3 regions of the Massilia sp. UYP11 genome follow, and region 2 is predicted to be linked to each of the others. Evidence: predicted binding sites of a transcription regulator. Region 2 holds the regulator's gene; each other region holds the start of a gene.
What was found. Region 2 encodes LexA, which represses DNA repair genes until DNA is damaged. Its sites were predicted from a motif close to ACTGTATNNNNATACAGT; they were not measured.

Region 1 (10,279 bases), on a different contig from region 2:
CAGCGCCCGCCCCAGGTCAGCCCCAGCGACTCGGCCACCTCGCCATACAGCTGGTAGCCGCGCATGGCCCATGGGTCTTTCTCCGAGATCACCAGCTTGCCGTCGCGCAGGAAGGCGCAATCGGCCGCCAGGCCGTACTGGTGCCAGCTCTGGAAGGCGCGCGCATTGGTGACGTGGCCGCCGCTTGCGGCCAGCTCATCCTGGCGCGCGGGACTGCGGTAGCCTTCGAGCAGCGCGATCTCGTAGCCGTGCTGTTCCTTCATGATCTTGAACGCCAGCAGCAGGCGCTGGCTGAAGTCGGGATGCAGCAAGCCCCAGTTACGGCTGGCGCCGACCAGCATCGGCCGCACCAGTTCGACCTCGGCCGTGGTGAACACGCTGGGCGGCAGCGCCACCGGCGGCACCAGCTGCTCGCCGGCCAGCAACGCCGCCACCTGTTCGTCGGGCAAGGCGGCGCTGCTCTCGTACATGGGCAGCATGGCCGGATTGCTCAGGGCCAGCGCCAGCAGCGAAGGGATCAGGATTGCCGGCGCGCCGATGGCCAGCACTACCTGGTGGCGGCGCAATCCCTGCACCACCCGCTCGCGCAGCGACAGGGCGACGCTGTCGCGCATGGCGCCGGCGGCGCGCGTGCCGGCATGGCCCCAGGCCCCGGCGCGACCGGCCAGGCCGCGCACGACATGCATGCCGCGCGACATCCATGCGCGTCCACCTGGAAAAAGAACAAGCCAAGCCAGGCCTGAAGCCAGACAAACGTACAGAAGGGCGATCAAGATCAGCATCGGACTCCCCAGGATTGTTTCTAATCAGAACAGGAGAATCCAATCTTAGGAGTAATGTCGTGCGTTCATCAGACGAAAATCAAGACAACCGCATACATGCCCAGATGCGTCCGAACCTGATGTCGGCGTCGCGCCGCGGCGGCCGTGAAGACAGCATACTTGCCAAGCTCGAGCGCGAGCCGGCGCGGCGCCCGGGTTCCAGCCATCGCGCGCGGCTGGGCTGGTATGGCGCCGCGGCGGCGGTCGCGCTCGGCCTGACGGCGACGCTGGCCTGGCTGGCGGCCGGGACGGGCCCGGCGCCGCACGAGGCGACGCGGCCCGATGCGGCGCCTCGCCCGATGTCGGTCGCGGCCCCGGTGCCGGCCGAGGCGGCCGCGGCGGCCGTGATCGTCGACGCGGCGCCGGACCCGGTGCTGGCGGCGGCGCCCGCGCCGGCCCCCATCCCCCCGCTGCGCCTGCTCGAGCCGGCCGCCGTGCCTCCGGCCACGGTCAAGGCCGCGCCGGCGCCCGCCAGGACGGCCCCGCCGCGCCGTCCGGAAGCGCGCGCCGCCGCTCCCCGTCCCCGCGCCCCGACCTTGCGCCAATCCACGCGCCCGGCCCGCACGGTCAATCCGGCGCGCCCCGGCGAATCCCATGACGACAGCGACGTCGCCCTGATTTCGGCCGTGATCTACCATGCCAACGGCCACGCCGCGCCTGCGGAAGATGACGCCGCGCCCCCACCGGGACGCTAGGGAAGTTCAGGGCCTCCCTGGCGCCCTGCCGGCGTGGTGAACAAGGCGCAAGCAAATCAGCCGCATGCAAACCGGCCGCACCCGCCAGCTGCGGCCACACTGCCGGGCAGTCTGCGCCAGAAAGCGCTATACTGTATATAAGTACAGGTGAGCGTTCGGTCATGATCAGGGTGTTGGAAAACGAGTTTTATTATCTGGATAACTTCCAGCGGGTTCTCGATTGGATCGGTGAACGCTATGGCGACCTGCTCGACGACGGCGAGCAGGCGTTCCTGGCGCTGTTCCCTACCCTGCCGCACAATGCGCGCGCCCTGTTCGTGCGCATGGTCATGCGCAAGGGAAATCTGTTCCGTGCCAGCAAACTGAGCTATGCCGAGATCGGCTGCCCGGTCGAGGCCGCCGGACACCTGCTCGGCACCGGCTGGATCGAGCGCGATCCCGAACTCACGCTCGACGAACTGTTCGACCTGCTGTCCAAGCCCGAGATCCTTGACGCCTTCGGCGCGCAGTTGCCGCGCAAGACGGCCCGCAAGGATGCGCAGCTGGACGCCCTGCGCCTCGTCTTCCCCGAAGCGCGCTGTTTCTCCGGCTGGCATCCGGCTTGTTCCGACGTCGCCTGGCGCATCCTGGTCAAGCCGCTGTGCGACCGCCTGCGCCTGGTCTTTTTCGGCAACCTGCACCAGGGCTGGACCGACTTCGTGCTGTCCGACCTTGGCCTGTTCCGCTACGAGCGCGTGGACATCTCGCCCGCCTCGCGCGGTTTTCGCCAGCGCGCCGACGTCGACCACTACCTGCAACTGCATGCCTGCCGCGAGCGCTTCGCCGCCGGCGAAGACGTGGACGCCGTGGTGCGCGACCTGCCCGTGCACGCCTTCGACAATGACTGGCTCGAGAGCCGGCGCGAAAAACTCACGTTCCAGATCGGCCAGCACTACGAAAAGCTGAAGGACTGGGACAGCGCCTACGCCGCCTATGCGCGCTGCCGCTTTCCCGGCGCGCGGGGGCGCGCGATCCGCGTGCTCGAAAAACACGAACGCTTCGAGCAGGCCCATGCCCTGCTGCTCGAAGCCCAGGCCAGGCCCGAGAACGACGCCGAGCGCCAGCACCTGGCCCGCATCGCGCCGCGCCTGGCGCGCCGCCTCGGCCACGCGCGATTGGCGCCGCGCGCCAGGACCCATGTCGAGCGCATCGAGCTGTGCCTGGCGCCGCCGAACGGCGAGCGCTGGGTCGAGGGCGCCGTGCGCGGCCACCTGCATAGCGCCGACGCGCCCGTGTTCTACGTCGAGAACGCGCTGGCCAACACCCTGTTCGGCCTGCTGTGCTGGCGCGCCGTGTTCGCCGCCATCCCCGGCGCCTTCTTCCACCCATTCCACCGCGGTCCGGCCGACCTGCACAGCGCCGACTTCCACCAGCGCCGGCAGGCGCAATTCGCCGCCTGCCTGGCGCAGCTCGAAGACGGCAGCTACCGCGACACGATCCGGCTCGCGTATCAGGAAAAGGCCGGGCTGCAGTCACCCTTCGTGCACTGGGACGGCGTCACGCCCGACCTCATCGAGCTGGCCCTGGCCTGCATTCCACCGGCCCACCTGCGCAAGTGGTGCGAACGGATCCTGGCCGACGTCAAGGAAAACCGCACGGGCTTCCCAGACCTGATCCAGTTCTGGCCCCAGGAGGGCCGCTACCTGATGATCGAAGTGAAGGGCCCGGGCGACCGCCTGCAGGACAACCAGCTGCGCTGGATCGACTACTGCGCGGCGCACGACATGCCGGTGGCGGTGTGCTACCTGCAGTGGCTCGAATCGGCCGGGATGGCGGCCTAGGATCACGTGAGCTACACCATCGCCGTGCGCGCCCTGTGCGAGTTCACCGCCAAGCAGGGTGACCTCGACCTGCGCTTCACCCCCTCGCCCAGCGCCCAGGAAGGCATTGCCGGCCACGCCGTCGTCGCCGGCCGCCGCGGCGACGGCTACCGCAGCGAGGTCGCGCTGTCCGGCCGCTGGAACGAACTGCTCGTGCGCGGCCGCGCCGACGGCTACGACGCCAATGAAAACCTGATCGAAGAAGTCAAGACCCACCGCGGCCGGGTGGACGCCATTCCCGAGAACCACCGCCACCTGCACTGGGCCCAGCTGCGCGTCTATGGCCACCTGCTGTGCCAGGAACAGGGCATGGAATCGGTCAACCTGGCGCTGGTCTACTACGACATCGGCAGCGGCGTCGAGACCGTGCTGCGCGAAACGCGCGACAGCGCCTGGCTGCGCGCGCACTTCGAGGCGCTGTGCGAGCGCTTCTCGGGTTGGGCCGCCAGCGAAGCGGCGCACCGCGCGGCGCGCGACGCCGCGCTGGGCGCCCTGTCGTTCCCGCACGCCGACTTCCGTCCCGGCCAGCGCCAGCTGGCCGAGAGCATCTACCGCGCCAATGCCGGCGGCCGCTGCCTGCTGGCGCAAGCCCCGACCGGCATCGGCAAGACCGTGGGCAGCCTGTTCCCGGTGCTCAAGGCCATGCCGCGCGAGAAGCTGGACAAGGTATTCTTCCTGGCCGCGAAGACGCCCGGCCGGCGCCTGGCGCTGGACGGCGCCGCGACCCTGTGCGGCGGTGAGCGCCAGGCCCCTCTGCGGGTGCTCGAACTCACCGCGCGCGACAAGGCCTGCGAGCATCCCGACAAGGAGTGCCATGGCCAATCCTGCCCGCTGGCGCGCGGCTTCTACGACCGCCTGCCGGCGGCGCGCGCGGCCGCGGCCGAGGTGAGCGTGCTGGACCGCGAGGCGCTGCGCGAGGTCGCACTGGCGCACGAGGTCTGTCCCTATTACCTCGGCAGCGAGATGGCGCGCTGGTCCGACCTGATCGTCGGCGACTACAACTATTATTTCGACGGCAGCGCCATGCTGTACGCGCTGGCGCTGAACAACGGCTGGAAAACCAGCCTGCTGGTCGACGAAGCGCACAACCTGGTCGGCCGTGCGCGCTCGATGTACAGCACCGAGCTCGATCGCGCGCAGCTGCGCCTGGCCCGCGCCGGCGCGCCGCCGACCGTCAGGAAAGCGCTCGAGCGCGTGGGCCGCGCCTGGACCGCGGTCGACAAGGCGGCGCCGGCGCCCTACCAGCTGCTCGAAAAAATTCCGCCGAAGCTGGTCGACGCCCTGCAGGAAGCGGGGAGCGCCGTCAACGAACACCTGGCGGCCTTCCCCGGCCCGCTCGACCCGGACCTGCAGCGTTTCCATTTCGACGCCATGGGGTTCGTGCGCCTTGCCGAATCGTTCGGGCCGCACTCGCTGTGCGACCTGAGCCGGGACGCCGAGCGTCCCACGCTGCGCGACTCGACGATCTGCATCCGCAACGTGGTGCCGGCGCCCTTCCTCGGCCCGCGCTTTTCCGCCACGCATTCGAGCACCCTGTTCTCGGCCACGCTCGGGCCCTGGCACTACTGCCTCGATACGCTCGGCATGCCGGAAGACACGGCCTGGGTCGAGGTCGACTCGCCGTTCAAGGCGAGCCAGCTCGAGGTCCACGTCGCGCGCGGCATCTCGACCCGCTACCAGGTGCGCGCCGCCTCGGTCCAGCCCATCGCCGAACTGATCGCACGCCAGTACCGCGAACGTCCCGGCAACTACCTGGCCTTCTTCAGCAGCTTCGACTATCTCGACAAGGTGGCGCACGCGCTGGAGCGGCTGGATCCGTCGATCCCGGCCTGGCGCCAGGAGCGCCGCATGAGCGAGCAAGAACGCCAGCGGTTCATCGACCGCTTCGACGTCAACGGCTCGGGGATCGGCTTTGCGGTGCTGGGCGGCGCCTTCGGCGAAGGGGTCGACCTGCCGGGCGAGCGCCTGATCGGCGCTTTCGTCGCCACCCTCGGCCTGCCCCAGGTCAATCCCGTCAACGAGCAGCTGCGCGAACGGATGCAGGAATTGTTCGGCGCCGGCTACGATTACACCTATCTGTATCCCGGCATCCAGAAGGTGGTGCAGGCGGCCGGCCGCGTGATCCGCACCGAGCAGGACCGCGGCGTGGTGTGGCTGATCGACGACCGCTTTTCCCGGCCGGGCATCCGGGCGTTGATGCCGGCATGGTGGGAGCTCGATTCACGCTAGCAGCGTGCGCATCTTCTGGTAGCCGCTGCGGCTGATCGGCAGCTTGACGCCGCCCTTGAGCACCGCGCAATGGTTGTCCTTGCTGACCGGCTCGATGCGTTCGACCGCGCCGACATTGACGATGAACGAGCGGTGGATGCGCACGAACATGGCGCCATCGAGCTGCGCTTCGAGTTCGGACAGGCGCTGGTGCTTCAGGTACGCCTTGCCGCCGGCGCAGATCCGCACATAGTCGTCCTGCGCCTCGATGTAGTCGATGCCGTTGGCGGCGACCACGTGCACGCGGGCGCCGTCGCGGATCAGGACCCGCTCGAGCGGCTGCCGGCGCGCCTGCGCGTCCTTCACCACCGCCGCGATCCCGTCCGGCTGCGGCGCGCGCAGGCGCACCTGCGCCAGCGCCTGTGCCAGGCGCTCGCGCGAAAACGGCTTGAGCAGGTAGTCGACCGCGTGCACCTCGAACGCGCGCAACGCGAACTGGTCGTAGGCGGTGGCGAAGACATAATGCGGCTTGCTGCCGGCGAGCTCCACCACCTCGAAGCCGTCCAGCCTGGGCATCTGGATGTCCAGGAACACCAGGTCGGGAGCGTGCTCGGCGATCGCCTTCACCGCCTCGAAACCGTTGGCGCACTCGCCCACGATCTCGACGTCGGGATGCGCCGTCAGGTATTCGCGCAGCAGCGCACGCGCCAGGTGTTCGTCGTCCACGATCAGGGTACGCATTCGTCATTCTCCTGTGTCGGCGGGCAGCACCAGGTCCACCCGGAAGCGATTGTCGACGCGCGCCGCATGCACGCTGGCCTCGACGCCGTAGGCCGCCAGCAGGCGCTCGCGCACATTGGCCAGGCCAATGCCGCCGCCGGCCCGGGTCCCCGCATCCGGATCGACGTCGTTCTCGACCCGCAGCCTGAGCCGCGAGCCGGCCCGCTCGGCCCGGACCCGCACCACCCCGCCCTCGAGCAGTTGGCCGACGCCATGCTTGACCGCGTTCTCGACCAGCGGCTGCAGGATCATCGGCGGCAGCAGGCAGGCCCCGGCATCCGCGCTCACCTGGCGCTCGAAACCGAGGCGCGGGCCGAAGCGCACCCGCTCGATCGCCAGGAAGCGCTCGACCAGTTCCAGTTCGGCGCCCACCGTGACCTTGCGCTGCGCTTCGAGCCCCACCGTATGGCGAAAGAAGCCCGCCAGCTGCAGGGTCATGTCGCGCGCCGCGGCGGCGTCGATCGTGGTCAGCGCGCTGATCGAATTGAGGCTGTTGAACAGGAAGTGTGGATCGACCTGGGTGCGCAGCATGCGCAGCTCGGCGTCCCGGGCCAGGAGCTTGGCCTCGAGCTCGCGCCGCTCCAGGCCGCGCGCGCGCTCGAATGCGAGCGCCAGGTAGTGACCGCAGGCGGTCATCCCGTACAGCAGCACGCCGAGGCCGAAGATCACCGCCGCCAGCGGCCGCGACATCGTCACGCCGTCGTCGCCCGGCGCCAGCCACTGCCACCATGCGGCCCAGCCGGTCGCCACGGCGCACCACAGCAGCGCCGCGCACACGGCAGTGACGAAGAACACGCCCAGCACCGCCGGCGTCGACTTGCGCGCCAGCGGATAGGCGCGGCACAGGTAATAGGCCGAGAAGCCGCACACGGCGCCGTAGACCAGCACCAGCGGCAGCGCGAACAGCAGGCTGGCCGCCGGGCCGGCGCCGCCGGTGGCCGACAGCAGCCCGGCCAGCATCAGCCCCAGCATCAGCCAGGCCGCCAGGTACAGCGCGGCGCCGCGCCGCGCCCAGAATCCGCCGCCCATCAGTTGCGGATTTCCACGCCACCCATGATCGCGTAACCGCGGATGACCAGCCGCTTGGTGTCGTCCGGCGGCGCGATGGTCTTTTCCTCGAAGCCGCCCAGGATCGGCGTGCCATGCAACACGATCGTCCAGTCGGGCGGGCACTTGATGGTCACGCCGCCCCAGAACGCGAACACATTGATCACCGCCTCGCCCTGGATCGAGGCGCCGCGCATATCGAGTTCGCAGCCGCCCATCACCGCCGTGATCTCGCCGCCGCGAAAGTTCTGGGTCGTGACGCGGCGCTCGTAGCCGCCCAGGATGGCGGTGATGTCCAGCACTTCGCCCGCGCCCACATCCGCCGGCGCGCCGTCGACCACCGCCACGCCGTGTTCCAGCGCGCGCTTGCCGCGCACCGCCTTCGCCACCAGGACGCCGCCAAGGCCGATCAGGACCAGCGGCCAGACGGCGCCCCAGCTGAAGTCGATGATGTGCATCCGGTCCAGCATCAGGAGGATGCCGACGCCGACCAGGGCGGCCCCGAGCAGCGTGCCGCCCTGGGTGCGGGTGTCGCACAGCTTGACGATGCCGACGATGACGAACAACATCGGCCAGAACGACAAGGCGCGGTGCATGTCCAGGAAGCCCAGGTTATCGAGCAGGAACAACAGACCCATCCCGATCACGAGCAGGCCGAGCACGACCTGGCCCGTCACGCCTTTTGCATGCGGATCATTTTTCATGGCGGCTCCGACGATTGTTGGCGAAGCGGCGCGCGATGAATGGATCGAGCACCAGCTTGACGCCCCACATCAGGATGAACAGCGGCCAGCTGTTGCGGAAGGTCAGGCCGAAGGCATTTTCCAACACGGCGAACAGCCACAGGCCGGTGAATACGGTCCACAAGCCATTGCTGAACTCCTTCGGGCTCGGGTAACCGATGGTCTGGCCGATGCCGACCACGACCAGCAGCAGCGGGGCGTAGTGCCAATAATCCTCGGCATCGATATAGTGCAGGCGGTCGAGCAGCACCACCGCGCCCACCACGATCAGCAGCAGGCCCCACAGCACCTGCTTGCGCCAGCGATAGCCATCATCGGACTCCATTGCGTCACTCCTCTCGTTATCGAACTGGAGACACGATAGCAAACCGGAGGGCAATCGCGAAAGCGCTATTCGGCCAATGGCGGATGAAAGGCGGCCAATGGCGAGCGATCGCGGCGGGCCGCGCCGGACGGACAGAATGGGACGGACGTAAAAAAGCCCGCCTCGCAGGCGGGCCGTGTACGGCGCATGGGGTGGATCAGGCGGCCGTCTGCGCCTGTTCGCGCTGGGCCTGGCCTTTTGGCTGGTTGCGGTACTTGGCGCGGGCCTCGGCCTGGCGCACCGCTTCGCGCGCCACGTTGGTGCGCTTGATCTCGAGGCGTTCCTTCTTGCCGCGGTGCTGTGCAATGTGTTTGCTGCCGATCTTGCTGGTCATGGATGTCTCCTGTGGTGGGGCTGGGCGCCATGTCCCTGCTGGAACGCTGGACGCGAAAGAATCATGAAGCTCAGGAACGGTTGGTGGCCAACTTGAGGTCGGCCGGCATCAGCATGTCCCATCCAAGCTGGCGCCGGATTTCTTCCGGGGCCGGTGGCGGTTTCGGGTCGCGCGAGCGACGTTCGAGATAGGCGCGCACCAGGTGCTTGGGTGGATGCTTGACATCGTACATGGCAACCTCCGCTTCCGTTACGGGCCGCGCCGGCGTGCCGGCGGGGCCCTGAAATTGGTGCCGATCCTCGAGGCGACCGGCTAACCTGTTGAGGTTTCGGATGGCAGCGAAGCGAATCGCGCGTTCCTCACTCAGACAGGTGCATCTTATCGAAACCTGCGCCATTGCACCGTTAGGTGACGCACACTGCGCGCGTCAATACGGCCGGACAGGCCAGGAAGCGGGTTCGTGGCGGCGCGCCATCGGGCGCGGGCGCGGGACTGCCACGCACGAAAAAAAAGGGAAGCCGAAGCTTCCCTTTTCATGCGCCCTGTCCGGTCAGAACTTGTAGCGCAGGTTCAGGTAGTACTGGCGGCCGCTGACGTCCAGCTTCTGCTGCTCCTGTTCGCTGTAGCGGTACTGCGCGCGCTTGGCGTTGGTCAGGTTGGTCGCGCTGAACGCGAGTTCCAGGTTATCGGTGAAATAGTAGTTGGCGGAAAACGCCAGCGTGGTCACCGCGTCGGCATAGGTCGGGGCGGTCGGCATCGCGACACCGTTGATCACCGAGAGACCCTGGCTGTTGGCGGTCGGCGACGGCGCCGTGGTGCTGTTCACGTACTCGCCGCGGTAGTTCGCCACCAGGCGCGTCGACAGCTTGTCGTCCTCGTAGTACAGGCCGACGTTGCCGGTCCACTCGGACGCGCCCACCATCGGGCGGCCGTCGTCCACACGGGTCTTGGCGCGGCTGACGTTGGAGGTGAAGCCGAAGTTGGTCTTGCCGAACGGCTGCTCGTACTGCAGCTCGATGCCGTTGATCTTCGCGCCCTGCTGCGAGGCCGTATTGATGAAGAAGGTCTTCACGGTCTGGTCGCGCGGGTCGAGCAGGTCGACGGTGGCGCTGCCGACCGCGCCGGTCTTCGGATAGCCGTCGATCGACGAGTGGAACACGCTCACCGCCACGATCGAACGCGGCGCGAAATACCACGACCACGACAGGTCGATGTTGTCCGAGGTTTGCGGTTCCATGTCCGGGTTCGGACCGGTCACGCGGCAGCCGTTGGCGTCGCAGCCCGGCGTGCCGAAGCCGCTGCCCAGCAGGTTGTAGTTCTGGCGGCCGATGGTGCGGCTGACGCCGAAGCGCGCCAGCATGTCGTTGCCCATGTCGTAGCGCAGGTTCATGCTGGGCAGCCAGTTGTCGAAGGTGCGCCTGGTCGGCG
Region 2 (10,279 bases):
GATGGGCGTCGCTGGCGCTGACGTAGCCGGCGGCGATCAGCAGCATCCAGATGATGCCCATGGTTTTCTGCGCATCGTTGCCGCCGTGGCCCAGCGAATAGGCCGCGGCCGAGACCAGCTGGAGCTTCCGGAACAGGCCGTCGACCTTGCGCGGCGTCGCCTTGACGAACACCCAGGCCACGATCAGCATGATGATCGATCCGAGCGCAAAGCCCAGCAGCGGCGCGACCACGATGAAGGCGACGGTCTTGAGCAGGCCGCCGGAAATGAGCGAGCCGGTGCCGGCCTTGGCCACCGCGGCGCCGACCAGGCCGCCGATCAGGGCGTGCGAGGACGAGGACGGGATGCCGTAGTACCAGGTGATCAGGTTCCAGGTGATGGCGCCGACCAGGGCGCCGAAGATCACGTAGTGATCGACGATGTGCGGGTCGATGGTGCCCTTGCCGATGGTCTGCGCCACCTTCATGTTGACCACGAAGATCGCGATGAAGTTGAAGAAGGCGGCCATCGCGACGGCATGCTGCGGCTTCAGGACGCCGGTCGACACGACGGTGGCGATCGAGTTCGCCGAATCGTGGAAGCCGTTCATGAAGTCGAAGACGAGTGCCAGCACCACCAGCCCGCCCAGCACGTAAATGCTGATGTTGAGAGTATCCATGGTTGTTCCGCTCGAACGACGCTTACGCGTTCTCGACGATGATGCCTTCGATGATGTTGGCCACGTCTTCGCAGCGGTCGGTCACGGTTTCCAGGATCTCGTAGATCGCCTTCATCTTGATCAGGTTGCGCACGTCCGGCTCGTCGCGGAACAGCTTGGACATGGCGGCGCGCATCACGTGGTCGGCGTCCGACTCGAAGCGGTCGATCTCTTCGCAGATGGCGACGATCTTCGGCGCGTTGTCCATATCGTGCAGCATCGACACCGCTTCCTGCACCTTCAGGCAGCACGACAGGCACAGCTCGGCCAGGCGTTTCGCTTCCGGCGTGACCGCGTGCAGGTCGTACAGCGACACGGTCTGGGCCGCGTCTTCCATCATGTCCAGGATGTCGTCCATGCGCGTGATCAGCTTGTGGATGTCGTCGCGATCAAGGGGAGTAATGAAGGTCTTGTGCAGCAGGTCGACCGTGGCGTAGGTGATCTTGTCGGCCTGCTTTTCGATCGTTTCGACCGCATGGGTGCGGGTTTCCAGATCGTCGAAATTGGTCATCAGGCCGACCATTTCATGGGCACCCTTCACGCACAAGGCCGCGTGCTGGTTGAACAGTTCAAAGAAATTGCCTTCTTTAGGCAAAAAGCGTCCAAACATTATTTTTCTCCGTTTTTCTCTCGGTATTTGCCGACGCTCCGGGAAAAGCGACGGCTTGGTATGCGGCGTGACGCCGGCCGCGGTATGCGGCGTAGAATCTTAGTCGCCCTGGTAGACCGACAGGTTGCCGCTGTAATTGCCAAACTTGGTGTATTGGCCAATCCAGGTCAGGCGAATCGCTCCGATCGGGCCATTACGCTGCTTGCCGATGATGATCTCGGCGGTGCCCTTGTCCGGCGAATCCGGGTTGTAGACTTCGTCGCGGTACAGGAAGATGATCACGTCCGCATCCTGCTCGATAGCGCCGGATTCGCGCAGGTCGGACATCACGGGACGCTTGTTGGGACGTTGTTCCAGCGAGCGGTTCAGCTGCGACAGCGCGATCACGGGGCACTGCAGCTCTTTGGCCAGGCCCTTGAGCGAGCGCGAGATCTCCGAGATCTCGGAGGCGCGGTTGTCGCCCGCCTTCGAACCCTGCATCAACTGCAGGTAGTCGACGATAATCAGGCCGAGCTTGCCGCACTGGCGCGCCAGGCGGCGGGCCCGCGCGCGCATCTCGATCGGGTTCAACGCGGGCGTTTCGTCGATGTACAGCTGGGCGTCGTTCATCTTCTGGATGGCGTGCGTCAGGCGCGGCCAGTCCTCGTCGTGCAGGCGGCCGGTACGCAGGCGGTGCTGGTCGAGCTGCCCGACCGAGCCGAGCATACGCATGGCCAGCTGGGTGCCGCCCATCTCCATCGAGAACACGGCGACCGGCAGGCCGGCCTCGATCGCGACGTTCTCGCCGATGTTCACCGAGAATGCGGTCTTGCCCATCGACGGACGGCCGGCGACGATGACCAGGTCGCCCGGCTGCAGGCCGGAGGTCATCCGGTCGAGGTCGATGAATCCGGTCGGCACGCCCGTGATCTCGCCCTGGTTCTCGCGCGAGTACAGTTCGTCGATGCGCTCGACCACCTGGGTCAGCAGCGGCTGCACCGCGAGCCAGCCCTGGGCGCCCCTGGCGCCCTGTTCGGCGATGGCGAAGATTTTTGACTCCGCCTCGTCCAGCATCTGCTTGACTTCCTTGCCCTGCGGATTGAAGGCATTGCCGGAAATCTCGTCGGCGACGGTGATCAGCTGGCGCAGGATGCCGCGGTCGCGCACGATCTCGGCGTAGCGGCGGATATTGGCGGCCGACGGCGTGTTCTGCGCCATCGCGTTCAGGTATTGCAAGCCCCCCACTTCCTCGGCCTTGCCGAGCTGGTTGCAGGCTTCATAGACCGTGATCACGTCGGCCGGCTTGCCGGCGTTGATCAGGCGGACCATCTGTTCGAAAATGATGCGGTGATCGTAACGGTAGAAGTCTTCCGCATGCATGAAGTCGGCGATGCGGTCCCAGGCGGCGTTATCGCGCAGCAGCCCGCCGATGACGGATTGCTCTGCTTCGATGGAATGCGGGGGGATGCGCAGGGCTTCGATCTGCGGGTCTGAGGGTGCTGCGTTCATGGGCGGCATTATACCTTCTCCTGTCACACGGCTGTCATAATTGGTGAGTTTCAGAAGCAAAAAAGCCGGGAGATCCCGGCTTTTTCGTGCACTGCTTTTACGTCAATCCAGCATTCGCTCAGGCAGCTTCGCCTACGACAGCGATGATGATTTCCGACACGACGTCGGTGTGCAGGGCGACTGCAACCGGGAATTCGCCGGTGGTCTTCAGCGGGCCGGTCGGCATGCGAACGGCAGCTTTTTCGACCGGGAAGCCCTGCTTGGTCAGCGCCTCGGCGATGTCCGCGTTGGTGACCGAACCGAACAGACGGCCGTCGACGCCGGCCTTCTGGCCGATGGTGACGGTCAGGCCGCTCAGCTTGTCGCCCTGGGTTTGGGCGGCTGCCAGTTTCTCGGCGGCTGCTTTTTCCAGTTCGGCGCGCTTGGCTTCGAACTCGGCGACGGCGCCAGCGGTAGCGCGGCGGGCCATCTTTTGCGGGATCAGGAAGTTACGTGCGTAACCATCCTTGACTTTGACGACGTCGCCCAGGTTGCCGACGTTGATAACTTTTTCCAACAGAATAACTTGCATGTTTTATCTCCAGGATATCTGACTGTCGTGACCGACGATTAACCGTGGTGCAGGTCGGTGTACGGCAGCAGCGCCAGGTAACGGGCGCGCTTGATGGCGGTGTCGACCTGACGCTGGTAGTGCGCCTTGGTGCCGGTCAGACGTGCTGGCATGATCTTGCCGTTTTCCTGGACGAAGTCCTTCAGGGTGTCGACGTCTTTGTAGTCAACCTGCTCAACGCCAGCGGCGGTGAAGCGGCAGAACTTCTTGCGCTTGAACAGCGGGTTCTGCTGCTTGCGCTTGAGTTTTTCTTTAGCTTTGTTTTTGTCGAACTTTTTACCGAATGCCATTTGAGGCTCCTGTATATCTAAATTGCCGAACTAGGCGGCACTGAAATCAATGATGTGAAACACCAGGGCTTTGCTGTTGCGATTTTTCCGTGCGAGGAAGCCATCGAAGCGGTAGCTGGCGCCGAGCTCGGCGCTGCCAAACCTGCCCGAAATCTCGCCCGCGGCAAACGCGGGGACTTCGAACTCGACCAGGCGATCGATCCCTGCCTCTCGTTGATGCGAACTGTGCATCAGGACGGCTGAAACGATCGGCACACCGGCCGGGGTGTAGCGCAGGACATCACGCTCGGCGATGGTCGCCACGAGCTGGAGCTGATTCACCCGGTTCTACTACTGCTTGTTACGAATTCCTGGAAAAAATCTTAAGCAGCGGCAGCGGCTGGAGCAGCAGCTGCAGGAGCAGCGGCTTCTGCACGGTGGCTCTTGGCTGCGTCTTCGCGCTGCACCGATTTCATCATCGGCGACGGTGCGGTTTCTGCTTTCTTCATCTTGACGGTCAGATGACGCAGAACGGCATCATTGAACTTGAATGCGGTTTCCAGCTCGACCAGGGTCTCGTTGTCGCACTCGATGTTCAGGCAGATGTAGTGGGCTTTTGGCAGCTTCTGGATCTGGTAAGCCATCTGACGGCGGCCCCAGTCTTCCACGCGATGGATGTTACCGCCGCGGCTGGTCACCGTGGTCTTGTAACGCTCGATCATCGCCGGGACTTGCTCGCTCTGGTCCGGATGGACGATAAAAACGATTTCATAATGACGCATGCATTACTCCTTGAGGACGTTTTACATAAATGCCCACCTCGGCGTCAAGACGAGTGTGGGAAGGGAACAGCCAGCTAGTATAGCGTGAAATGGGCAAATTGGGAACATGGCCGTCAAGCGCTTTAAGCCGGCGCCAGGCTCACTCGACATTTACGCTTGCAAAATCCGTACTTTTTACGATGAGCGCGCTTTTTTTGCGCTTTTTCGTGTATATCCCTTGCGTATGACGGAATACTGTACAAAAATACAGTCTACTGCTACAACCCGTTGCTGCAACATCGCATCCAACCACGGCATTTACACACGGCAACCATTACACAGTTATGCTCAAGCTCACTGCAAGGCAAGAACAGATCCTGAACCTGATCAAGGAAGCGATCGAGAACACGGGCTTCCCTCCGACCCGCGCCGAAATCGCGGCCGAACTGGGCTTTCGCTCGGCCAATGCGGCCGAAGAACACCTGCAAGCGCTGGCGCGCAAGGGCGCGATCGAGATTTCGCCGGGCACCTCGCGCGGCATCCGCCTCGTCGGCGCCAGCGCCCAGCAGATTCCCATGCCGCCGCCGTCGCTGATGTCGCTGCCGCTGGTCGGCCGCGTCGCCGCCGGCAATCCGATCCTGGCGCAAGAACACGTCGAAGCGACCTATAACGTCGACACCGCGATGTTCGCGGCGCGGCCCGACTTTCTGCTCAAGGTGAAAGGCTGGTCGATGCGCGACGCCGGCATCATGGATGGCGACTTCCTGGCGGTCAAGAAAATCGACAGCGCCAAGAACGGCCAGATCGTCGTCGCCCGCCTGGGCGAGGAAGTCACCGTCAAACGCTACCGCAAGACGGGCGACCTGGTCGAACTGTTGCCCGAGAACCCCGACTTCAAGGTGATCCAAGTCAGGCCCGACGAAGAGTTCGCGCTCGAGGGGCTGGCGGTGGGGTTGATGCGCAGCTGGAACTGATCTCGATACACATCATCTCCGTGAGCGCGTCGTTCCCGCGCAGGTGGGAACCTCGGTTCGCATGCGCTGCCGGCCACGTCCATCCATCGTGGCGGCGCTGAGGACTTGGGTTCCCGCCTTCGCGGGAACGACGTTTATGGGCGGTCTCTACTGCTTGGCCTTGTTGATCACCGCATTGTGCTGGTCCACGAACGCTTCGGTCGCGCGGCGCCATGCGGCGAAATCGGCCAGTACCATCTTCGAATTGACTTTCGCTCCCTCGGCGATGTTCTGGCGCACCCCCTCCAGGTAGGCGGTCGCGGCCTCGGTTTCCTGCTTGTTCATCAGTTTGGCGACGTCGGGCGGGATGCGGCGGGTCAGCGGCGACTGCGCGTTCAGGTTGGTCACCATCTTGTTGTAGCAATCCTGCCAGCCGGTCACGGCCTTGTTCACGCGCTCGATCTCTTCGTTGATCTTCGACACCGCCGGAATGCGCGGCGCCGGGCAGCGGTACTCGCCCGACTGCAGGTCGGCGCCATCGTAACCCTTGATCCAGTAATCGATCTCGGCGCGACGAAGGGCGCGCTGCTGCATGATCACGAGCGAGTCGGCGGCGATCTTGTTGCCCTTGGCGGCCGACTTCTCGAACCACTCCTTCGCCCTGGCTTCGTCGACCGCGCCGGCTTCGCCATACCAGTACATCTGGCCCAGCTGCTGCTGGGCCTGTGAATTGCCGGCATTGGCCAGCCTGGTGTACAGCTTGAGCGCGCCCGCATAGTCTTTTTTCTCGAACAGGGCGTTGGCGTCCTCGAGCTCGCCGGCGTAGGCGCCGCCGCCGGTTGCGCACAACACCGCGAGGGACAGGCAGGACAGGAATCGTTTCATGGGCATACCGTCAGGCTGGGCTGGTAAAGGTCCATGATAGCCGTGTTTTACGGCTGGGCTCAATCGCGAATGTGACAAGGCCGGCAAGTTGCCGGCCGCATCAAGACAGTTTTACCCGGCTTTACGCGTCCAGCGCCTGGCGGAAGTCGCCGACCAGGTCGGCGGTGTCTTCGATGCCCACCGACACCCGGATCAAGCCTTCGGCGATGCCCATGCTGGCGCGCCGCTCGGGGCCCATTTCAAAGAAGATCGTGTGCGCGACCGGAATCACCAGGGTGCGGTTGTCGCCCAGGTTCGAGGCCGGGATCGCCAATTCGAGGCGGTTCAGGACATCGAACGGGTCGATGTCTGGTTTCAGCTCGAAGCTCAGCAACGAGCCGCCCGAGCGGAACAGCGACGCGACGATCGCGTGCTGCGGATGCGAGGCCAGGCCCGGATAATAGACGGCGGCGACGCGCTCGTCGGCTTCCAGCATCGTCGCCAGGGCCAGCGCGTTGGCACAGGTACGCTCCATGCGCAGGGCCAGCGTTTCGGCGCCGACCGCGATGTGGTGCGCCGCTTCCGGCCCCAGCGCGGCGCCGAAGTCGCGCAGCGCCTTGGCGCGCAGCTGGGCCATACCCTGCGCACTTGCCGTCTGCTTCCTGAAGTTCGGGGCGATGTTCGGGTACGCGGCCCAGTCGAACAGGCCCGTGTCGGTCAGCGCGCCGCCCAGTGCGATGCCATGGCCGCCGATCGACTTGGTCAACGAATTGACCACCAGGCCCGCATGCACGTCCTTGGGACGGAACAGCCAGGGCGTGGTCATCGTGTTGTCGACCACGTACAGGATGCCGCGCGCGCGGCACAGTTCGCCGATGCGGGCCAGGTCCGCCACTTGCGTGCGCGGATTGGCGATGGTCTCGACGAACACCATGCGGGTATCCGGCGTCAGCGCCGCTTCCACCTGGGCCACGTCGGTGGCGTCGACGAAGGCAACGTCGACGCCCTGGCCCGCCACCGTCTGCCACAGGCTGTTGGTATTACCGAACAGAAAACTCGACGACACGATGTGGTCGCCGGCCTTGAGCAGCGCCTGGAACAGCGCGCCGATCGCCGCCATCCCGGTGCCGAAGCACAGTGTGGCGACGCCGTCTTCCATCTTGCTGATCTTGTCTTCCAGCGCCGACACCGTCGGGTTGCCCTGGCGGCCGTAGCGAAAGCCCGGCTCCTTGCCCTGGAACACCGATGCCAGCTGGCGTGCGTCGGCATAGCCGAAGGCGACCGAGGTGTGCACCGGCTTGTGCAGCGAACCCTGCTCGATCGTCTTGCGGCGATCGTTGTGCAATATAGTGGTGGTGAAACCGTAGCTTGGCTTGTCCGACATGGTTTTTCCTGGCCTTATTCGGCCGCCACCGGCGGGTTCAGGTTGAGCAGGGTGCGCACCTTGTCCTCGGCATCCTTCGACGTCGGATTGTGGCGCGCCGATTCCTGGCGGTCCAGGTACTCGGGGGTCACGTCACCGGTGACATAGACGCCATCGAAGCACGATGCCTCGAAATTCTTCAGCTCGGGATTGACATCCGAGATCGCGCGCTTGAGCGCATCGACGTCCTGGTACACCAAGCGGTCGGCCGTGATCTCGCGGCACACTTCCTCGACCGTGCGGCCGTGGGCGATCAGCTCGTCGCGGGTCGGCATGTCGATGCCGTACACGTTCGGGTACAGCACCGGCGGCGCGGCCGAGGCGAAGAACACCTTGCGCGCGCCCGCTTCGCGCGCCATCTGCACGATTTCGCGGCTGGTGGTGCCGCGCACGATCGAGTCGTCGACCAGCAGCACGTTCTTGTCCTTGAACTCGGAGCTGATGGCGTTCAGTTTCTGGCGCACCGACTTCTTGCGCATCCCTTGCCCCGGCATGATGAAGGTGCGGCCGATGTAGCGGTTCTTGATGAAGCCTTCGCGGTATTCCACGCCGAGTTTCAACGCCAGCTGGATCGCGGCCGGGCGCGAGGAATCGGGAATCGGCATCACGACGTCGATCTCGTCGACCGGGATCTCGCGCCCGACCTTGTCGGCCAGGTACTCGCCCATGCGCAGGCGGGTGGCGTACACCGAGGCGCCGTCGATCACGGAATCCGGACGGGCCAGGTAGACGAATTCGAAGGCGCACGGGTTGAGCGACGGATTCTCGGCGCACTGGCGCTCGTGCAGCTGGTTGTTTTCATCGATGAAGATCGCTTCGCCCGGCGCGATGTCGCGCACGAAGCGAAAGCCCAGGCCTTCCAGCGCGACCGATTCGCTGGCCACCAGGTACTCGACGCCCTGCTCGGTCTCGTTCACGCCCAGGCACAACGGGCGGATGCCGAACGGATCGCGGAAAGCGAGCATGCCGTGGCCGGCGATCTGCGACACCACGGCGTAGGCGCCGCGCACGCGGCGGTGCACGGCGGCGACCGCCTTGAACACGGCGTCGGCGTCGAGCGAGAAGCCGTCGGCCGCTTCCTGGATTTCGTGGGCCAGCACATTGAGCAGCACCTCGGAGTCGGAATCGGTGTTGATGTGGCGGCGGTCGTTGCGGTACAGCTCGTCCTTGAGCTGGACCTGGTTGGTCAGGTTGCCGTTGTGGGCCAGCGTGATGCCGAACGGCGCATTGACGTAGAACGGCTGCGCTTCTTCCTCGCTCGACGAGCCGGCGGTCGGGTAGCGGCAGTGGCCGATGCCCGTGTTGCCCTGCAGCGAACGCATATTGCGGGTGCGGAACACGTCCCGGACCAGGCCATTGGCCTTGAACATCGAGAACATGCTGCTGTGATTGGTCGCAATGCCCGCCGCATCCTGGCCGCGGTGCTGCAGCAGCAGCAGTGCGTCATACAGCAACTGGTTGACGGGAGAGTGAGAGACGACGCCGACGATGCCACACATGGTGTGCTCCTAAAAGCTTGAGTGCTTGATTACAGAAAAATTTCTACGACTGAGGAATGCTGGTCAAAAATTCACGTGCTGCGCCATGGCAGCGGGCAGGAAGGGCTCGACGGTACGGGCGCCGGTCTCGGCGATCGGCGACAACAGCGCCTGTTGCCAGAACGCCTGCTTTGGAATGTCCGTCATCCCACACAATATGACGCCGGCCAGCACGATTACAATGCCGCGCGCCAATCCGAACAAGCCGCCAAGGCCGCGGTCCGCCAGCGAGAGGCCGGTGGCTTCCACCAGAGCCCCGATCGCCAGCGACAGCAGGCCCATCAGGATACGCACGCCCAGGAACAGCGCGATGAAGGCCACGATCAGGCGCGCCGTGGCGCCGGGAATCACTTCCGGCAGCAAGGGCGCGAGCTGCGCGCCGTAGGCATTGGCCACCACGAAGGCGACGATCCAGCCCAGCAGCGACAGGATTTCCTTGACCAGGCCGCGCAGGGTGCTGATGACCACCGAGGCGATCAGCACGAACAGCACCAGATAATCAAAAATCGTCACGCTGTTCGGTCAGGGTCAGAGCGGTACCATGGTGCCGGACAGGCCAATGCCGCCCAGCCTGGCGCGCACTTTCTCGGCTTCTTCCTTGCTGAACGGACCGATCCGCACCCGGATCAGCTCGCCCGACTTCTGGGTGAACGATGCGATGCCGGCGCCGCGCAGGCGCTCCTGCAATTCGGTGACCTTTTCCTGGCTGGCCAGGGCCGCGACCTGCACCACGAAGCGCGGCGCCGGGCCTTGCGCCTTCTGCGGCTCGGCCGCCTTGCCTTCGAGGATGGCCATGGCGCGCGCGGCGTCGTCCTTCGGCGCGGGCTTGGCGACCTGCTCGGCCTTCGGATGCGTCTCGGCCGGTTTTTTCACTGGCTCGGGTTTCTTCTCGGGTGTCGGCGCCGACCTGGGTTCGGGCTTCGGTTCGGGCTTCGATTCGGCCTTTGGCCTCACCGGCTCGGGCATCGGCGCCGGTGTCGGCGGCGCGGCCGGCTCCAGCATGCGCATCGGCGGCGGTTCGCTGGCCGCCGGGGCCGCCGGGGCCGTTACCGGTGCGGCGGTTGCG
Region 3 (10,279 bases), on a different contig from region 2:
CTGCTGCACGACGCCGAGGAAGGTCTGCTCGGCTTCGATGCGATCTCGGTCATCAAGCCTTTCCTGGGCGACGCCTTCCGCGCGCTGACGACACGCCTGGAACACATGGTATTCCTGCGCTATGGCCTGCCGGCCTGGGATGCGCGCGGCCACGCGGCGCACAAGCGCGCCGACCGCCTGGCCGCCGCCAGCGAAGCGGTGCACGTGGCCGGCTGGTCGCGCGACGAGGTGCGGCGCACGCTCAAGATCCGCGCCGGGGTGCTGGCCGAGGATCCGCTTGCCGCCTACTATGATTGCCGGCCGTGGGAACCGTGGGCGCCTGGCGTGGCCTCTGAGCGCTTCCTGGCCGAGCTCGCGCGGCTGACCGGGCCCAACCAAGCTTGAGTCCGTCTGCGCCTGCGACTTGCCGCAGTGGGACGACGCCGTGCAAGGTGCTGCGCGGAAATCTAAGTTTCGCACAGGTATTATTGAACACTAAGTGGCTGATTTCATTCAGCCTTTTGGTCTATCCACAAGAAATGTGGATAAGTGTGTGGAAAAGCGCCACTTGACAAGCCGCAAGCGCAGCATTGATGCGGGTTTCAACAAAATGCCCGTTCAAAAGGCAAAAAAATATCCTTGTAAAATCAGTAACTTGCACGTGCACCACTTCTGCGCGTCCATGTTATAGGTGGCAAAGTCCTACAAATGTGGGGCACGGGGGATAAGTCGTCAACGTGCCCCCATCTGTCGTCATTTCCACGCGTTCCGGGCGCGGTCGCGCACCATCATGCGGATGCTGTCGGGCATCGGCGTGCGCAGCGCGCGCTTGTCGGCGCTGAGCCAGGCACATTCCTCGAAATGCTTGAGCATGGCCGGGGTAATGAAGCGCGTGCGCGCCGCATACACGTGGCGGTCGCCCATGCTCGACTGCTGCTTGATGAAGAAGCGGTTCGGCACCACCAGGTGCAGGTGCTCGCGCGCCCGCGTCATCGCCACATAGAGCAGGCGCCGCTCTTCCTCGATGTCTTCCGGGCTGCCGGTCGCCATGTCCGACGGAATGCAGCCGTCGACGACATTAAGCACATGCACCGACTTCCATTCCTGCCCCTTGCTCGAATGGATGGTGGACAGGATCACGTAGTCTTCGTCCAGCAGCGGCGCGCCGGCGCGGTCGCTGGTGGCTTCGGGCGGATCGAGCGTGATCTCGGCCAGGAAGCTCTCGCGGTTGCCATAGCCGCCGGACAGCGCCACCAACTGGTCGAGATCGGCCGCGCGCACCTGGGCGTCGTCATGCAGGCGCTCCAGATGCGGCTGGTACCACGCGCGCGCCAGCTCGAGGTCCATCGGCCAGCGCAGGCCCGGCGTGCGCAGGCGCCGGTACAGCGCGCAGAACGTCTGCCAGTCGGCCTTGCAGCGCGCCGGCACCGCGAACGCTTCCAGCGCCGCGACCGCATCGTCGCCGCTGCCCGCGGCCTCGACCAGGCGGCTGGCGGTTGCCTGGCCGATGCCGGGAACGAGTTGCAGGGCACGAAAGCCCGCCAGCCGCCCGCTCGGGTTCTGGGCGAAGCGCAACACGGCCAGCACGTCCTTGATGTGGGCCGCTTCCAGGAATTTCAGGCCGCCGAACTTGACGAAGGGGATGTTGCGGCGCATGAGCTCGAGTTCGAGCGCGGCGCTGTGGCTGGCTGCGCGAAACAGCACCGCCTGGCTCTTGAGCGCGACGCCGGTTTCGCGCTGTTCGAGGATGCGATTGCAGACCCAGCGCGCCTGCTCGGCTTCGTCGGGAATCAAGACCAGCTGCGGCTTGATGTTCGACGCCTTGTCGGTCCATAACGTCTTGGCGTGGCGCTCGAGCGCGGCGCCGATCACCGCGTTCGACGCGTCCAGGATCGGCTGCGTGGAGCGGTAGTTGCGGGCCAACGTGATCAATTGCGCCGGCTGCGAGAACTGGGCGGGAAAGTCGAGGATGTTGCGCACGGTGGCGCCGCGAAAGCCATAGATCGATTGCGCATCGTCGCCCACCACCAGCACGCCGCGGCCGTCGGGCTTCATGCCGGTCACGATGGCCGCCTGCAGGCGGTTGGTGTCCTGGTATTCGTCGACCAGCACGTGGTCGAACAGCGCGCCCAGTTCCGGCCCCAGCACCGGGTCGGCCGCCATCTCGGCCCAGAACAGGAGCAGGTCGTCGTAGTCGAGCACGTTCTGCTCCTGCTTGGCGTCGACGTAGGCGCCGAACAGCGTCTTGAGCTGGGCTTCCCACTCGCTGCACCACGGGAAAAATGCCTGCAGCACCGCGTCGAGCGGCTCGCGGCCATTGACCACGCGCGAATAGATCGACAGGCAGGTGCCTTTCAGCGGAAAGCGTTTTTCGGTCCGGCTCAGGCCAATCTCGTGACGCACCATGCCCATCAGGTCTTCGGCGTCGCCGCGGTCGTGGATCGTGAACCCCGCGTCCAGTCCGATGCGGCCGGCGAACTCGCGCAGCAGGCGCGCGCCGATGCTGTGGAACGTGCCGGCCCAGGGCAGCGTGACCGGCGCCTGGCCGCCCCTGAGCCCGAAGATCCGGTGCAGCACGCCGCCGGCGCGCTGGGTCATCTCGGTGGCGGCGCGGCGCGAAAACGTCAGCAGCAGGATGCGCTGCGGATCGGCGCCCGCCTGGATCAGGCGCGCCACCCGGTGCGCCAGCGTATTGGTCTTGCCGGAACCGGCGCCGGCCACCACCAGCAGCGGACGCGGCGCCTCACGCCCCACGTCGTGCTCGACCGCCGCCCGCTGTTCGGGGTTCAGGCTGGCGAACGGGTCATCGGTGGCGGACGGGGCGGCGATCGGATCGGCGACGGCGGACATGGGCGGAATCTGGAAATGCCATACTGTACATTTATCCAGTCCGGCCCGGCAAGGGGAAAATGCGGATGCCGTGCGGCCGCGTCAGGAAGTGCAAACATGACATCAGCCATAACCTCAACAATCGCTGCCAAGTCCCGGAATATCAAGGCATTTCATGGATATCCACAAAGTCTGTGAATAAGTGTGTGGAAAAGCGGGGGCTTGACACGCTATACGCGGCCTCCCGTGCGGCTTTCAACAATTTGCCTATTGGGAAGGCAATCCTGTATTCGCCAAGAATCAAGGGCTTACACGCTGTATCCCCGATCTGCACAGTATGCACCAAAAATAATTCTCGCGACCACGTTGTGGCCGAACCGGCGCGCCAGTCACGCTCAGGGGGGCGCCCGGCGGCGCTCCGGCTCGAGCAGCACGCGCTCGATCACCTGCCGGCACACGCCGTGCGCCTTGAGGTATTCGAGCGCCGGCATGGTGCCGCTCTCGCCCAGGGTGGCGATGCCGCGTGCCACGATGTCACGCTGGAGGATGTTGCGCCTGAGCGCGGACGATCCGGAGAGGCGTTGGTCGTTATCCTGGGCTCGGCATGGACTCATGGCGCGGATCTCCGGTAGGTTATGTCGCTGACGCATCACGAGTATTGACGATGGCGGAACGAAGTCAATGTCAAACCTGTATCAATACGCAAAAACCATATTTACGGCAGATAGCGGCGCCCGCCGCCTGCGCTGCGCCGCCCGGCCGCGATCCTGCCTACAATCGGCTCAACGAATCAGACGCGAGGATTACCATGAGCATCCAATCCACCCCCGACCTGAATCCCGGCGACGTCGCCGCGCCCGGCACCCCTGGCGCCGGCGAGGACATCTGCGACGCCTGCGCCGGCCGCGGCACGCTGGCCGACGGCAAGCCATGCCCGCAATGCGGCGGCAGCGGCCGCGTGATGGAAGGAATCGGCGGCGGCTGAGCCCCTGTCCCGGCAGGTCGGCGGCGTTGTGGACAGGTGCGTAGGCGACATGCGCGTGGGCGACATGCGCGTAGGCGACGTGCGCGTAGGCGACCTGCGCAGCCGCTGCATGACGGGCGTGAGCAACGCAGCGCGCGCCCGCCGGGCGCGGCACGCACGATGCTCGCCCGCCTGTGCGGCCCCATGCCGCTACCCGGCCCGGGTAGCGCATGGACACGGCGCGCGCGCTGCGGCGATAATCGCGGGATGAGCGCCTCTCCCCTGCCAACGCCGCCTTCCGCACCGCAGTGCGCACCGTACGGTGCGCCACTTCCGCCTCCGGCCGAACCCGATCGTCCCCGTCCGACGTCGCTGACCGACCTGTTCCTGTCATTCACGCTGATTGCCCTGCAGGGCTTCGGCGGGGTACTGGCCGTGATCCAGCAGCAAGTTGTCGAGCGCAAGCGCTGGATGAGCAACGAAGAATTCATCGAGGAATGGTCGGTGGCCCAGGTCATGCCGGGCCCCAACGTCTGCAACCTGGCCATGATGATCGGCACCCGCCACTTCGGCCTGGCCGGCGCCATGAGCGCCCTGGCCGGCATCCTCACCGTGCCGCTGATCCTGGTGCTGTGCCTGGCCCTGGTCTACGCGCAGTTCGCCACCCAGCCCCAGGTGCAGGGCGCCCTGCGCGGCATGGCCGCCGTCGCTGCCGGCCTGATCGCCGCCACCGGCCTGCGCATGTCCAGCGCGCTGGCCCGGAACGTCATCCCGCTCGCGGCCTGCATCGCGATCGCCGCCACCGGGTTCGTGCTGCTGGCCTGGATCCGCTTGCCGCTGGCGGCCGTGGTCGGCCTCCTCGGCGGCCTCGGCTGCGTGCTGGCCTGGCGCGGGCTCAAGCCATGAACGCGCCGGTCCTGGCGTTCGGCTGGCATGACTGGCTGAACCTGTTCGTCCATTTCCTGATGCTGTCCATGATGTCGCTCGGCGGCGCGATCTCGACCACCTCCGAGATGCAGCGCTACCTGGTCGAGCGCCAGGGCTGGCTCAGCCAGACCCAGTTCGCCGATTCGGTGGCCCTGGCCCAATCGTCGCCCGGGCCCAACGTCCTGTTCGTGGCCCTGCTGGGCTGGAACGTGGGCCTCAACTCCCGCAGCATGACGGCCGCGCTCTCCGGCGTCGCGATCTCGATGATCGGCATCATGCTGCCCTCCACCGTATTCACTTACCAGGTGGCGCGCTGGGCCCAGCGCAACCACGCTCTGCGCGCCGTGCGCGCCTTCAAGCAGGGCATGGCGCCGCTGGTGATCGCGATGCTGCTGTCGACCGCCTGGCTGCTGGCCAGCGGCGGCGGCAAGGGAGGCGAACACATGGACAACTGGCCCCTGTGGCTGTTGACGGCGGCCACCGCCATCGTCGTCTGGCGCACCCGCCTGCACCTGCTGTGGATGCTGGCGCTCGGCGCGCTGCTGGGGGCGCTGGGCGTGGTCTAGTTGGCAAGCGGCGCCGGGACGCGGCATACTGACGCTTTCCTTGTAAACCGCGTATCCACTGCGATCGACACCAACATGCCCCAACTCCTCAATGAGCACGCCTGCTTCGGCGGCGTGCAGCGCTTCTACCAGCACGACTCGGCCGCCATCGGGCTGCCGATGAAATTCTCGGTCTACCTGCCGCCGGCGGCGGGCGAGAAGACGCTGCCGGTCCTGTTCTACCTGGCCGGCCTGACCTGCACCGAAGAAACCTTCACGATCAAGGCCGGCGCCCAGCGCGTGGCCAGCGAACTGGGCATCATCCTGGTCGCGCCCGACACCAGCCCGCGCGGCGCCAACGTGCCGGGAGAAAGCGACAGCTGGGACTTCGGCGTCGGCGCCGGCTTCTACCTCGACGCCATCCAGGAACCGTGGGCGCGCCACTACCGCATGCACAGCTACCTGCTGGAGTTGCATGCGCTGGTGCTGGCCACCTTCCAGGCCGACCCGGCGCGGGTGGGCATCTTCGGGCACTCGATGGGCGGCCATGGCGCGCTGACCATGGCGCTCAAGCATCCCGACCTGTTCCGCTCGGTCTCGGCCTTCGCGCCGATCGCCGCGCCCAGCCGCTGCCCGTGGGGCAAGAAGGCCTTCAGTGGCTACCTCGGTCCCGACGAAAGCGTCTGGCAGCAACATGACGCCAGCGCCCTGATGGCGTCGCATGCGAGCGCGCCATTCCCTGGCGGCATCCTGATCGATCAGGGCCTGGGCGACAAATTCCTGGCCGAGCAGCTGTTGCCCGAGGCGTTCGAAGAAGCCTGCGCCAAGGCCGGGCAGCCGCTCACCCTGCGCCGCCATCCGGGCTACGACCACGGCTATTACTTCATCTCGACTTTCGTCGAAGACCATCTGCGTTTCCACAGCCGCCAGCTCGGCTGATCCACGCGCGGCCCCGTCCGGGGCCGCCGCCCTCGCTGCATCATTCCGCACGGCAAACGAACGACGGCCACGCCCGTCCCTGTGTATGCTGGAAGTTAACAACTTCTTCATCATGCGAGAGTTCGAACCATTCATCGACCGTGCCGACGCGGGCACGAAGTTGGCAACGGCGCTGGCGCAGGCGTTGGCGTTGGCGCCCGCATCGGCACGCTGCAGCCACGACGTGCTCGTGCTGGCGCTGCCGCGCGGCGGGGTGCCGGTCGCGTTTCCGGTCGCGCAGGCGCTGGGGGCCGAACTCGACCTGATGCTGGTGCGCAAGCTCGGCTTGCCGGGCCAGCCCGAGTTCGCCATGGGCGCCATCGCCAGTGGCGGCGTGCTGGTGCTCCAGCCTGGCGTGCCGGGCCTGATGGGCGTGACCCAGTCCGAAGTCGACGCGGTCATTGCAGCGGAACGGGCCGAGCTGGCGCGGCGCGAGCGGCGTTATCGCGGCGAGCGTGCTCCATGCCGGGTCGCGGGACGCTGCGTGATCCTGGTCGACGACGGCATCGCCACCGGCTCGACGATGCTGGCGGCGGTCGAAGTCGCGCGCCGCCAGCGGCCGTCCCGGCTGGTGGTTGCGGTGCCGGCGGCGGCCCGGGATTCGCTGGACGCATTGCGCGGCGTGGTCGACGACGTGGTATGCCTGGTGGCCCCGGCCCGCTTTCGTTCCGTCGGGCAGTGGTATCGCCGCTTCGACCAGACGGGCGATGAAGAAGTGCAGACCCTGCTGGCACAAGCGTGGGCGCCGACGCGCGACGCCGCCAGCCAACCCCACCCAAAGGAGCCGACATGAACGATACGAATGAAAAATCGACCAACGCAGGCAAATGGATCGGCGCAGCAGTCGCGGGCGCCTTGCTGATGTACGCATTCGACCCGGAGCGCGGCGCCAGGCGCCGCGCCAACGCCCGCGGCGCACTGCGCGACGCGCGCGTGCGCACCGGCGACCGCCTCGAACATGCCTTGCACAATGCGGGCGATCGCCTCGACTCGGCGCGCCTGCGCGCCACCGGCGCCGCGGCCCGCGCCGGCGAGCGCCTGGCCGGCGCCGCCCATGCGGCGGGTGACCGCCTGACCGAGGCCTCGCACCGCACGCGCGACCGGCTCGACCATGCGCGCGAGCGCCTGGCCGACGCCTCATACGAAGCGCGAGACCGCGCCAGCCACGTCGCGCACGAGACGCGCGACCGCGTGAAGCACGCCGCCTACGAGGCGCGCGACCGCGCCGGCCATGTGGCCCATGAGGCGCGCGAACATGCCGAATATGCCGCCGCCAAGGCGCGCGACCGCGCCGAGTACACGGCAGCGGCCTCGGCCGACGCCGCCGAACGCGCCCGCATCCGCGCCGACCAGGCGCGCGAACGCCTGGAACAGAGCGCCCACAGCCTCAAAACCGACGCCCGCGCGCGCGCCAACGCCGCCGGCAATCAGGTCCGCGCATGGACCGACCACCTGAGCCAGGTGTTCGGCGCGCGCAGCCCGACGCTCACCAATTCGGCCCTGCTGGGCACCGGCGCCCTGAGCGTGGTCGGCCTGGCGCGCCGCTCGCCGCTGGCCGCCCTGCTCGGCCTGGGCGCGCTGGCGGTGCTGCTGCGCAGCGACCGCGGCCGCCACCTGGTCGATTCGCTGCGTCAGCGCGGCGCCGCCGGCCAGGTCAAGGTGGAAAACTCGATCCACATCGACGCCGCGCCGAAGGAGGTGTTCGACGCCTGGTCCGAAGTCGAGAACTTCCCGCGCTTCATGTCGCACGTGACCGAGGTGCGCGACCTCGGCCACCGCCGCTCGCACTGGGTGGTGCGCGGTCCCGGCGGCATGGAATACGCCTGGAACGCGGTCATGACCGAGCAGTCGCGTCCCGAGCGCCTGTCGTGGCGCAGCGAACCGGGCTCGGAGATCGAGCAGGAAGGCACGGTGACCTTCGAGCCATCCGGCAACGGCACGCGCGTCACGGTGCGCATGACCTACTCGCCGCCGGCCGGCGCGCTGGGCCACGGCATCGCACGCATGCTCGGCGCCGATCCGCAGCGCCAGATGGACGACGACCTGGCGCGCATGAAGGAATTCATCGAACGCGGCGGCGCCCACTACGCCGGCCGCCAGGCGGCGCCGGACCACAGCTTCCTGCACTGATGTGACCATCCTCACCAGCGCCACCCTCGACGCGGTGCGCGCGTCGGCCCGCCCCCTCACGGGGGGCGCGGACGACTACGACGCCCTGCTCGAGATGGTGGGCAGCGCCCGCTTCGTGCTGCTCGGGGAAGCCACCCACGGCAGCCACGAGTTCTATGCCGAGCGCGCGCGCATCACCCGGCGCCTGATCACCGAAAAAGGCTTCACCGCGGTCGCGGTCGAAGCCGACTGGCCCGACGCCTGGCGCGTCAACCGCTATGTGCGCGGCGAAGGCGCGGACGAGCATGGCCGCGCCGCACTCATGGGATTCGAGCGCTTCCCGGCCTGGATGTGGCGCAACACGGCGGTGCTCGACTTCGTCGAGTGGCTGCGCGCGCACAACGATGGCCTGGACGCCGATGCCAAAACCGGCTTCTACGGCCTGGACCTGTACAGTATGTATACCTCGATCCATGAGGTGCTGCACTACCTGGACCAGGTCGACCCCGATGCCGCGCGCGACGCGCGCAAGGTCTACGCCTGCTTCGACCACTACGAGCGGGACAGCCAGCAATACGGCTACGAGGCCAGCTTCGGCATGTCGCCTTCCTGCCAGGACGGCGTGATCGCCACCCTGCGCACGCTGCAGCAGCGCGCCTTCGACTACGTGCGGCCCGAGGCACCCGGCGCCGCAGACGCCTACTTTTACGCCCAGCAGAACGCGCGCCTGGTCAAGAACGCCGAGGAGTACTACCGCACCATGTTCAAGGGCCGCATCTCGTCCTGGAACCTGCGCGACAGCCACATGGCCGAGACCTTGGACGCGGTGGCGCGCCACCTGTCGCGCGGCGGCGAACCCGCGCGCGTCGTGGTGTGGGAACACAATTCGCACATCGGCGACGCGCGCGCGACCGAGATCGGGCGCCACGGCGAATGGACGGTGGGCGAGCTGGCGCGCAAGGCCCATGGCGCCGACACGGTCCTGATCGGCTTCACCACCTACGAAGGCCGGGTCACTGCGGCCTCCGAATGGGATGGCGAAGGCCTGCACAAGCACGTGCGGCCGGCCCTGCAGAACAGCTACGAGCACCTGCTGCACTGCACCGGCATCGGGCGCTTCTTCCTGCCGCTCCAGGCGCCGTCGCCGGCGCGCGACGCACTGATGGAAGAGCGGCTGGAGCGCGCCATCGGCGTGCTGTACCTGCCGCGCAGCGAGCGCCGCAGCCACTACTTCATGGCCCAGCTGCCGCGCCAGTTCGACGCCGTGATCCACATCGACCGCACCACGGCGGTCGAGCCGCTCGACGCGACGGGCGGCTGGCACTCGGGCGAGCCGCCGGAGACGTATCCGGAAGGGCTGTAGGGTCGGCAGCTTCGCTGCCGACGCGGCGGCCGGCTGCGGTGATCGTTATCGGCTCCGCTTTCGCGCCGGATGATCTTGCTGCCAACTATCACCGCGTCGGCGGCGAAGCCGCCAACCCTACCGCGTACCCATCGCGGCCATTCGCCTTGGCCACGTACAAGGCCGCATCCGCCGCCGCCAGCAGCGCGTCTTCATCCTGCCCCGGCCGCCACAAGGCGACGCCGACGCTGGCCGACACCGCCAGCATCCCGGCGCCGGTGGCGAAGGGCGCGCGCATCGTGGACACGATCTTGGCCGCGATCCGGGCCACGATATGTTCGGCCTCGGCCTCGGCGCCGCCGATCTCTTCGAGGATCACCACGAACTCGTCGCCCGAGAGCCGCGCAGGCAGGTCGCTGGCGCGCACGCAGGCGCACAGGCGCACGCCGAATTCCTTCAGCACCTCGTCGCCCACGCCATGGCCGTGGCTGTCGTTGATGCGCTTGAAGTGGTCGACGTCCAGGTAGGCCAGCGCCAGCGCCCGGCCGTGGCGCGCGGCGCGCGCCAGCGCCTGCTGCAGGGTCTCGTTGAAGCTGCGCCGGTTGG

Region 1: ABIB38_RS15125 (VRR-NUC domain-containing protein) is a predicted target of LexA. The motif match lies at 1,647-1,664, and genes of this name have one in related genera.
Region 3: ABIB38_RS06015 (ATP-dependent helicase) is a predicted target of LexA. The motif match lies at 2,852-2,869, and genes of this name have one in related genera.

Annotation. Positions count from the first base shown of each region.
Region 1 is NZ_JBNDJE010000010.1:99,928-110,206, forward strand. It holds gene ABIB38_RS15115 (M15 family metallopeptidase) at 1-782, opposite strand, end outside; gene ABIB38_RS15120 (hypothetical protein) at 842-1,516, shown strand; gene ABIB38_RS15125 (VRR-NUC domain-containing protein) at 1,678-3,336, shown strand; gene ABIB38_RS15130 (ATP-dependent DNA helicase) at 3,343-5,604, shown strand; gene ABIB38_RS15135 (LytR/AlgR family response regulator transcription factor) at 5,596-6,324, opposite strand; gene ABIB38_RS15140 (sensor histidine kinase) at 6,328-7,392, opposite strand; gene ABIB38_RS15145 (LiaI-LiaF-like domain-containing protein) at 7,392-8,114, opposite strand; gene ABIB38_RS15150 (LiaI-LiaF-like domain-containing protein) at 8,104-8,478, opposite strand; gene ABIB38_RS15155 (hypothetical protein) at 8,675-8,851, opposite strand; gene ABIB38_RS15160 (hypothetical protein) at 8,922-9,083, opposite strand; gene ABIB38_RS15165 (TonB-dependent receptor) at 9,402-10,279, opposite strand, start outside.
Region 2 is NZ_JBNDJE010000003.1:440,750-451,028, forward strand. It holds gene ABIB38_RS08640 (inorganic phosphate transporter) at 1-658, opposite strand, end outside; gene ABIB38_RS08645 (DUF47 domain-containing protein) at 681-1,307, opposite strand; gene ABIB38_RS08650 (replicative DNA helicase) at 1,407-2,804, opposite strand; gene rplI (50S ribosomal protein L9) at 2,914-3,366, opposite strand; gene rpsR (30S ribosomal protein S18) at 3,405-3,695, opposite strand; gene priB (primosomal replication protein N) at 3,726-4,016, opposite strand; gene rpsF (30S ribosomal protein S6) at 4,058-4,456, opposite strand; gene lexA (transcriptional repressor LexA) at 4,780-5,409, shown strand; gene ABIB38_RS08680 (tetratricopeptide repeat protein) at 5,557-6,273, opposite strand; gene ABIB38_RS08685 (cystathionine gamma-synthase family protein) at 6,395-7,636, opposite strand; gene purF (amidophosphoribosyltransferase) at 7,651-9,174, opposite strand; gene ABIB38_RS08695 (CvpA family protein) at 9,238-9,726, opposite strand; gene ABIB38_RS08700 (SPOR domain-containing protein) at 9,742-10,279, opposite strand, start outside.
Region 3 is NZ_JBNDJE010000002.1:571,284-581,562, forward strand. It holds gene ABIB38_RS06010 (phosphohydrolase) at 1-384, shown strand, start outside; gene ABIB38_RS06015 (ATP-dependent helicase) at 733-2,829, opposite strand; gene ABIB38_RS06020 (hypothetical protein) at 3,204-3,422, opposite strand; gene ABIB38_RS06025 (hypothetical protein) at 3,617-3,793, shown strand; gene ABIB38_RS06030 (chromate transporter) at 4,040-4,678, shown strand; gene ABIB38_RS06035 (chromate transporter) at 4,675-5,265, shown strand; gene fghA (S-formylglutathione hydrolase) at 5,341-6,183, shown strand; gene ABIB38_RS06045 (phosphoribosyltransferase) at 6,269-7,015, shown strand; gene ABIB38_RS06050 (SRPBCC family protein) at 7,012-8,352, shown strand; gene ABIB38_RS06055 (erythromycin esterase family protein) at 8,354-9,694, shown strand; gene ABIB38_RS06060 (diguanylate cyclase domain-containing protein) at 9,783-10,279, opposite strand, start outside.